Linked DNA regions of Paracoccus pantotrophus. The protein of the gene in region 1 binds, or shares a complex with, the protein of each later gene. Links are inferred from orthologs where the notes say so. Each region holds a gene or a part of one and is shown on either strand. Other genes may lie near its edges. The genes, in order: carB and carA.

The links.
Region 2: the proteins of carB (region 1) and carA are in contact, whole or in part, in a solved structure (PDB 1KEE), measured with the Escherichia coli proteins. The link is inferred for Paracoccus pantotrophus from one-to-one orthologs.

What each region holds. Positions count from the first base shown.
Region 1 is NZ_CP044423.1:1,179,489-1,183,672, forward strand. Bases 9-3,882 are described here. They hold carB (carbamoyl-phosphate synthase large subunit), read right to left. Parts: upstream 3,542-3,882; coding sequence 209-3,541; downstream 9-208. Other genes in these bases: ESD82_RS05690 (TIGR00645 family protein), read right to left, coding at 3,731-3,882. In the rest of the region: more of ESD82_RS05690, read right to left, coding at 3,883-4,184. UniProt on the Escherichia coli protein: Large subunit of the glutamine-dependent carbamoyl phosphate synthetase (CPSase).
Region 2 is NZ_CP044426.1:573,669-576,845, forward strand. The notes cover bases 311-3,177. They hold carA (glutamine-hydrolyzing carbamoyl-phosphate synthase small subunit), read right to left. Parts: upstream 2,385-3,177; coding sequence 1,236-2,384; downstream 311-1,235. Other genes in these bases: ESD82_RS13255 (glycosyltransferase), read right to left, coding at 311-1,135; ESD82_RS13265 (GatB/YqeY domain-containing protein), read left to right, coding at 2,553-3,017. Outside these bases: more of ESD82_RS13255, read right to left, coding at 1-310. UniProt on the Escherichia coli protein: Small subunit of the glutamine-dependent carbamoyl phosphate synthetase (CPSase).

The DNA.
Region 1 (4,184 bases):
CAATGGATGCCCAGGCCGAAGGTTTGCCACCCCTGCCGATCCGGCCTGGACGAACGCGCGATCCCGCATCTGTGCTGCGGAGCCGCGCATGATCCCGCTCGGCAAGCTGGCCGAGTGGCCACCGGCACTCCTGCCCGGAAAGGCCGGGCAGCGGTCGTGTTAGGGAACCGGGGGCAGCATGAGGCCCCCGAACAACCCCATCCCGGCGCTAGGCCTGAAGCGACCTCACCCCGACTTCGCCTTCGCCGCGCGACTTGATCGCCGCGACCGCGGCGATGCTGCCGGCGGCGGTCGTGTAATAGGGGATCTTGTCGTTCAGCGCGACCGCGCGGATCTCGCGCGAATCGGCGATGGCCTGGGCGCCCTCGGTGGTGTTCAGCACCATGGCGATCTCGCCGTTCTTCAGCCGGTCCACGATGTTCGGGCGGCCCTCATAGACCTTGTTCACCAATTCGGTCTCGACCCCCGCACCGCGCAGGAACTCGGCCGTGCCGCGGGTCGCGACCAGCTTGAAGCCCATGGCGGTCAGCTCGCGCGCCGCTTCGGCCAGTTCGGCGGTCTTGTCGGCATCGCGGACCGAGACGAAGACCAGCCCGGCCTCGGGCAGCTGCGTCCCCGCCCCCATCTGCGCCTTGAGGAAGGCGCGCGGGAAGCTGCGGTCCCAGCCCATGACCTCGCCGGTCGAACGCATTTCCGGGCCAAGCAGCGTATCGACGCCGGGGAAACGGGCAAAGGGCAGCACCGCCTCCTTGACCGAGAACCAGGGCGTGTTCGGATCGGCCAGCGTCAGCGGATCGGCAAAGGGCAGCGGATCGTCGGGGCCGACGCCCTCGGGATAGGCCGCGCGGGCGGGGAAGTTCGACATCGGCTCGCCCGCCATCAACCGCGCGGCGATGGACGCAATCGCGCTGTCGGTGGCCTTGGCGACGAAGGGCACGGTGCGCGAGGCGCGCGGGTTCACTTCCAGCACATAGATCGCGCCGTCCTTCAGCGCGAATTGCACGTTCATCAGCCCGACGACGTTCAGCGCGCGGGCCATCGCCTCGGTCTGGACCTTCAGCTCGGCGATGGTCTCGGCATCCAGCGTATGCGGCGGCAGCGAGCAGGCCGAGTCGCCGGAATGCACGCCCGCTTCCTCGATATGCTCCATGATGCCGGCGACATGCACGGTCTTGCCGTCGGACAGCGCATCGACATCGACCTCGATGGCGCCCGAGAGATAGCTGTCCAGAAGCACCGGGCTGTCGCCGGAAACCTGCACCGCCTCGCGGATATAGCGGTTGAGCTGGTCCATGTCGCGCACGATCTCCATCGCGCGGCCGCCAAGCACATAGGACGGGCGGATGACCAGCGGGAAGCCGATGCGCTGCGCGATCTCGATGGCCTCGGCGTCGGAATGGGCGATGCCGTTGATCGGCTGCTTCAGCCCCAGGTCGTTGAGCAGCTTCTGGAAGCGCTCGCGGTCCTCGGCCAGGTCGATGGCGTCGGGCGTGGTGCCGAGGATCGGGATGCCCTCCTCCTCCAGCGCATTGGCCAGCTTCAGCGGCGTCTGGCCGCCGAACTGGACGATGACGCCGTGCAGCGTGCCGTTCTCCTGCTCGACCGCCAGGATTTCCAGCACATGCTCCAGCGTCAGCGGCTCGAAATACAGCCGGTCCGAGGTGTCGTAATCGGTCGAGACCGTCTCGGGGTTGCAGTTGACCATGATCGTCTCGTAGCCGGCCTTGGTCAGCGCGAAACAGGCATGGCAGCAGCAATAGTCGAACTCGATGCCCTGGCCGATGCGGTTCGGGCCACCGCCCAGGATCACCACCTTCTTGCGGTCGCTGGGCCGGGCCTCGTTTTCCACGTCGCCCATCGCCGGGGCTTCGTAGGTCGAATACATATAGGGGGTCTGGGCCTCGAACTCGGCCGCGCAGGTGTCGATGCGCTTGAAGACCGGGTGCAGGTCATGGGCGCGGCGGGCCTGGCGCACCTCGGCCTCGGCCTTGCCGGAAAGCTTCGCCAGCCGGGCATCCGTAAAGCCCATCATCTTCAGCCGCCGCAGGCCCTCGGCATCCTCGGGCAGGCCCTCGGCACGGACCCCGGCCTCGGCATCGACGATCTCGCGCAGCCGGGCCAGGAACCAGGGGTCGAAACTGGTCGCGTGCTGGATCTCGTCGTCGGAAAGCCCGTGGCGCATGGCCTGGGCGATCAGGCGCAGCCGGTCGGGGGTCTGCTGGCTGATCGCCTTGACGATGGCCGCCTTGTCGGGCGCGCCGGGGATCTCGATCTCGTCGAGCCCGGTCAGCCCGTTCTCCATCGAGGTCAGCGCCTTTTGCAGCGATTCGTGGAAGCTGCGACCGACGGCCATGACCTCGCCCACCGATTTCATCGCCGTGGTCAGCTCGGGCTTGGAGCCGGGAAACTTCTCGAAGGCGAAGCGCGGGATCTTGGTCACGACATAGTCGATCGAGGGCTCGAAGCTCGCCGGCGTGACCTTGGTGATGTCGTTGTCCAGCTCGTCCAGCGTATAGCCCACCGCCAGCTTGGCGGCGATCTTGGCGATGGGGAAGCCGGTGGCCTTCGAGGCCAGCGCCGAGGACCGCGACACGCGCGGGTTCATCTCGATCACCACCATGCGGCCGTCCTTGGGATTGATCGCCCATTGCACGTTCGAGCCGCCGGTCTCGACCCCGATCTCGCGCAACACGGCGATGGAACCGTTGCGCATGCGCTGGTATTCGCGGTCGGTCAGGGTCAGCGCCGGGGCGACGGTGATCGAATCGCCGGTATGCACGCCCATCGGATCGACGTTCTCGATGGAACAGACGATGATGGCATTGTCGGCGCGGTCGCGCACGACCTCCATCTCGTATTCCTTCCAGCCCAGCAGGCTCTCGTCCACCAGCACCTGCGCCACCGGCGAGGCCTCCAGCCCCGAGCGCACGATGCGCTCGTAATCGTCGCGGTTATAGGCGACGCCGCCGCCGGTGCCGCCCAGGGTGAAGGCGGGGCGGATGATGGCGGGCAGGCCGATCTCCTCCAGCGCCTCCATGGCCATCGAAACCCCGGCCGCGATGTCATAGCGGCCGTTCGGATGCTTGGGCGCGGCGACGATGGTGGCGCGCGGGTTCTCCAGGCCGATGCGGTCCATGGCCTCGCGGAACAGCTTGCGGTCCTCGGCCATCTCGATGGCGGCGCGCTGCGCGCCGATCAGCTCGACGCCGTAGCGGTTCAGCACGCCCATGTCGGCCAGCGCCAGTGCGGTGTTCAGCCCGGTCTGCCCGCCCATGGTCGGCAAGAGCGCGTCCGGCCGCTCCTTGGCGATGATCTTCTCGACCACCTCGGGGGTGATCGGCTCGATATAGGTCGCATCCGCCATCTCGGGATCGGTCATGATCGTGGCGGGGTTCGAGTTCACCAGGATGACCCGGTAGCCCTCTTCACGCAGCGCCTTGCAGGCCTGGGCGCCGGAATAGTCGAATTCGCAGGCCTGGCCGATGACGATGGGACCGGCACCGATGATCAGGATGGATTTGATATCGGTTCTTTTCGGCATGGCGGTCCCCAGGGCTAGCGGCTGATAAATCGTCCGGGGTTATAGCCATGGCGGGCGAAGTCGCAAGGGTCCGCGCCGCCCGCCCGGCCAAAAATCCGCGGCCATGGCAAGGGGCAGCGCCGATCCTGCGCCGCCCTGCCCTTCTTCGTTCCCCCAATACCCATGCGGCCGCGCAGCCGGCCCAAGGGTTCAGGCCTGGGACGCCTTGGCCTTCTTCAGCGTCTTGCCATGGCTCGCGATCCAGTCCATCGCCGCCAGCAGCACGCCCGAGACCACGAAGACCAGGTGGATCACCACCATCCAGCGGATCTGTTCAGGGGCATATTTGCCGACATCCATGAACACCTTCAGCAGGTGGATGCCCGAAATCGCCACGATCGAGGCCACCAGCTTCAGCTTCAGCGCCGAGAAATCCACCTCGCCCTGCCACTCCGGCCGGTCCTCGTGTTCGCTCAGGTCCATGCGGCTGACGAAATTCTCGTAGCCGGAAAAGATCACGATCAGCAGAAGGTTCGCCGCCAGGCTCAGGTCGATCAGCGCCAGCACCCCCAGCACCGCATCGTTGACCGTCATCACCGGCAGGATGCCGATCAGATGCCAAAGCTCCAGCGCAAAGACCCAAAGCAGGATGAGCAGCGACAGC
Region 2 (3,177 bases), on another replicon or contig:
GAAAGCCGCGCGCGACCTTGTGCAACTGGCCGGGCTCGGGGCGGTCCTCGGCGTCCCAGACGCCGATGATCGAGCCGCGGCAGAAGTTCAGCGCATAGTTCAGCGCCCGCGGCTTGGTGCGCACCGGCCCGTCGGGCACCTCGACCACGCGCAGCCAGCGCGGCAGCCGGACGCCACGCAGCGCCTCGCAGGTGACGCGGTCGGTCTCCTCGACCACGATCAGGATGTCCATCAACTCGCGCGGGTAGTCCAGCCGCGACAGCCGGCCGATCAGCTTTTCGGCGATATCGGCCTCGGCGAACAGCGGCACCATGACCGAGATCACCGGCAGCGGCGCCGTCATCTCGGGCTGCGGCCGGGCGCCGCGCGCCGGCTTTTGCAGGCGGTCCTGCCGGTGCCGGCGCAGGATGGCGGCAAAGGAGAACAGCTTCAGCGTGGCCGAGGCGACCAGCGTCAGCACCGCCCAGGCCGTCAGCAGCGCGATCACCGCAGCAGGCGCCAGCACCAGCCCCAGCGCCGCCGCCGCCATCAGGCCCAGGGCGATGCGGCCCAGGCGGCGCTCGTTGCGGGTGCGGCAACTTTCCTGGGCGGGCACGCGGGTTTCGGCCTGGCGGATCAGCGCGGTGCGGCGCAGGGCCAGGATCGCCTCGCGCGCGTCGTTTTCCGAACACAGCAGCATGCGCACCGCGCCGAAGCCCCTGGGCAGGCGGTCCTGCAATGCTTCGAAGCCTTCGGGCCGGGCGGTGGCGATGAAGGTGACACCGCCGACCCGGCGCCAGGGCACCGCGCCCTCGGCCAGGCAAAGCTGGGCGCCCATCGCGTCGACCAGCCGCGGATCGGGCGGCAGCGCCTTGAGGTCCAGCACGCTGGCGCGCCATTGCCGGGACAGGGCGCGCAGCAGCGCCTCTTCCCGCACCCAGCCGTTCGCCAGGAGGATCCCGCCCAGCCGCGCGGATTGGCGCTGGCGCATGACCAGGGCCTTGAGCAGGTCGCGCGGCTCGACCGCGCCGTCCTCGATCAGTATCTGGCCCAGCGGGCGCAGGTCGCGGGTCGCGATTACCGTGCCGGTCGTGGCGGGCGCGGCGTCCTCGGCCGGGGCGCCGGCAAGGGGCCAGATGAGGGCGGTGCGGGCCATAGGCGATTCCCGGTCTGGGTCGTTCCGACCCCCTCTCTGGCATGCAGAGGGTTAAGAACCGGTTAACCGCGGTCTGGCCCGTCCTTAGCCGGCGTTTCGATCAGCCGCGCCGGCTGCGCATCGCCTCGGTGAAACGCTCGAACAGATAGGCGCTGTCTTGGGGACCGGGGCTGGCCTCGGGATGGTATTGCACCGAGAAGACCGGCTTATCGGCCACGCGCAGCCCGCAGTTCGAGCCGTCGAACAGGCTGACATGGGTCTCGATCACGCCTGCGGGCAGGGTCTGGGCATCGACGGCGAAGCCGTGGTTCATCGAGGTGATCTCGACCTTGCCGGTTTCCACGTCCTTGACCGGGTGGTTCGCGCCGTGATGGCCGTGGTTCATCTTCACGGTATGGGCGCCAAGCGCCAGCGCCAGCATCTGGTGGCCCAGGCAGATACCAAAGATCGGCAGGTCGCGGTCCAGCAGTTCCCGGATCATCGGCACGGCATATTCGCCGGTTGCGGCCGGGTCGCCCGGACCGTTGGACAGGAACACGCCCTCGGGGTCATGCGCCAGCACCTCCTCGGCGGTGGCGGTGGCGGGCAGCACCGTCACCTCGGCGCCGCTTTGCGCCAGCGAGCGCAGGATATTGCGTTTCGCACCGTAATCGACGGCAACGACGCGGAAGGGCTTCTTTTCCTCGGACTGGCCGAAGCTGCCGGGCCAGGACCACAGCCCCTCGCTCCAGCGATAGCTTTGCCGGCAGCTGACCTCCTTGGCGAGGTCCAGGCCGACGATGCCCTTCCAGCCGCGCGCCTTGGCGACCATGGCGGCGATGTCGAAATTGCCCTCGGGGTCATGGGCCAGCACGACATGGGGCGAGCCCTGCTGGCGGATCGCGCGGGTCAGGCGGCGGGTATCGACGCCGCCGATACCGATGCGGCCGCGCCGGGTCATCCAGTCGATCAGGTCGGCGCTGGCGCGCCAGTTCGAGGGCTCGGTCGGATCCCATTTCACCACGATGCCCGAGGCAACGGGCTCGGGCGCCTCGTCGTCCTGTTCGGTCACGCCGGTATTGCCGATATGGGGGAAGGTGAAGGTCACGACCTGGCTGGCATAGGAGGGATCGGTCATGATCTCCTGATAGCCGGTCATCGCGGTATTGAAGACCAGTTCGGCCACCACTTCCCCGACCGCGCCGAAGCCCTGGCCGTGGAACACGGTGCCGTCGGCAAGCGCAAGACATGCGGTCGGTTTCTGGGGCATCGTCACTCTCCGGGTAAATCGGCGGGAACCTAGGTAAAGGGCGCAGGCGCGTCAAGGCGGGAACGGGCGGCATGCGGAACTTTGCGGCCGGGGCGGGGTTGAGCGCACGGCTTGACGGCGGGGGCGAAGCCGGGCACCACCCGGCGGAATACATTCAGCGAGGATCACATGGGACTGCGCGAACGCATTCTGGCCGATACGAAAGAGGCGATGAAAGCCAAGGACTCGGCGCGGCTCTCGACGCTGCGGCTGATCTCGGCCGCGATCAAGGACCGCGAGATCGCCGCCCGCGGCGAAGGCGGCGACGAGGCCGGGCTGGCCGAGGCCGACCTGACCGCCATCCTGTCCAAGATGGTCAAGCAGCGCCAGGAATCGGCCAAGGCCTATGAGGAGGGCGGCCGGCTGGAACTGGCCGAGCGCGAGCTGGAGGAGATCAAGGTGATCCAGTCCTACCTGCCGCGCCAGCTGGACGCCGAGGAAACCCGCGCCGCCATCGACAAGGCCATCGCCGAGCTGGGGGCCGAGTCGATCCGCGACATGGGCCGGGTCATGGCCGAGCTGCGCGCCCGCCATGCCGGCCAGATGGATTTCGGCGCCGTCGGGCCGATGGTCAAGGACCGGCTGATGAAGTGAGCTGATTCTCGGGCCTCACCGGGTCCGAGCATCGCCGCAGCTCCGCCGCGCATAGCTTTCGCGGCTCAAGGCTGATACAATTATTCTTCTGATGGGCAAAAGCTCGCGCGGCGCGCGGGTTTTTGTTTACAGTGGCCCCGACTCGCCGCCAAAGACGCGA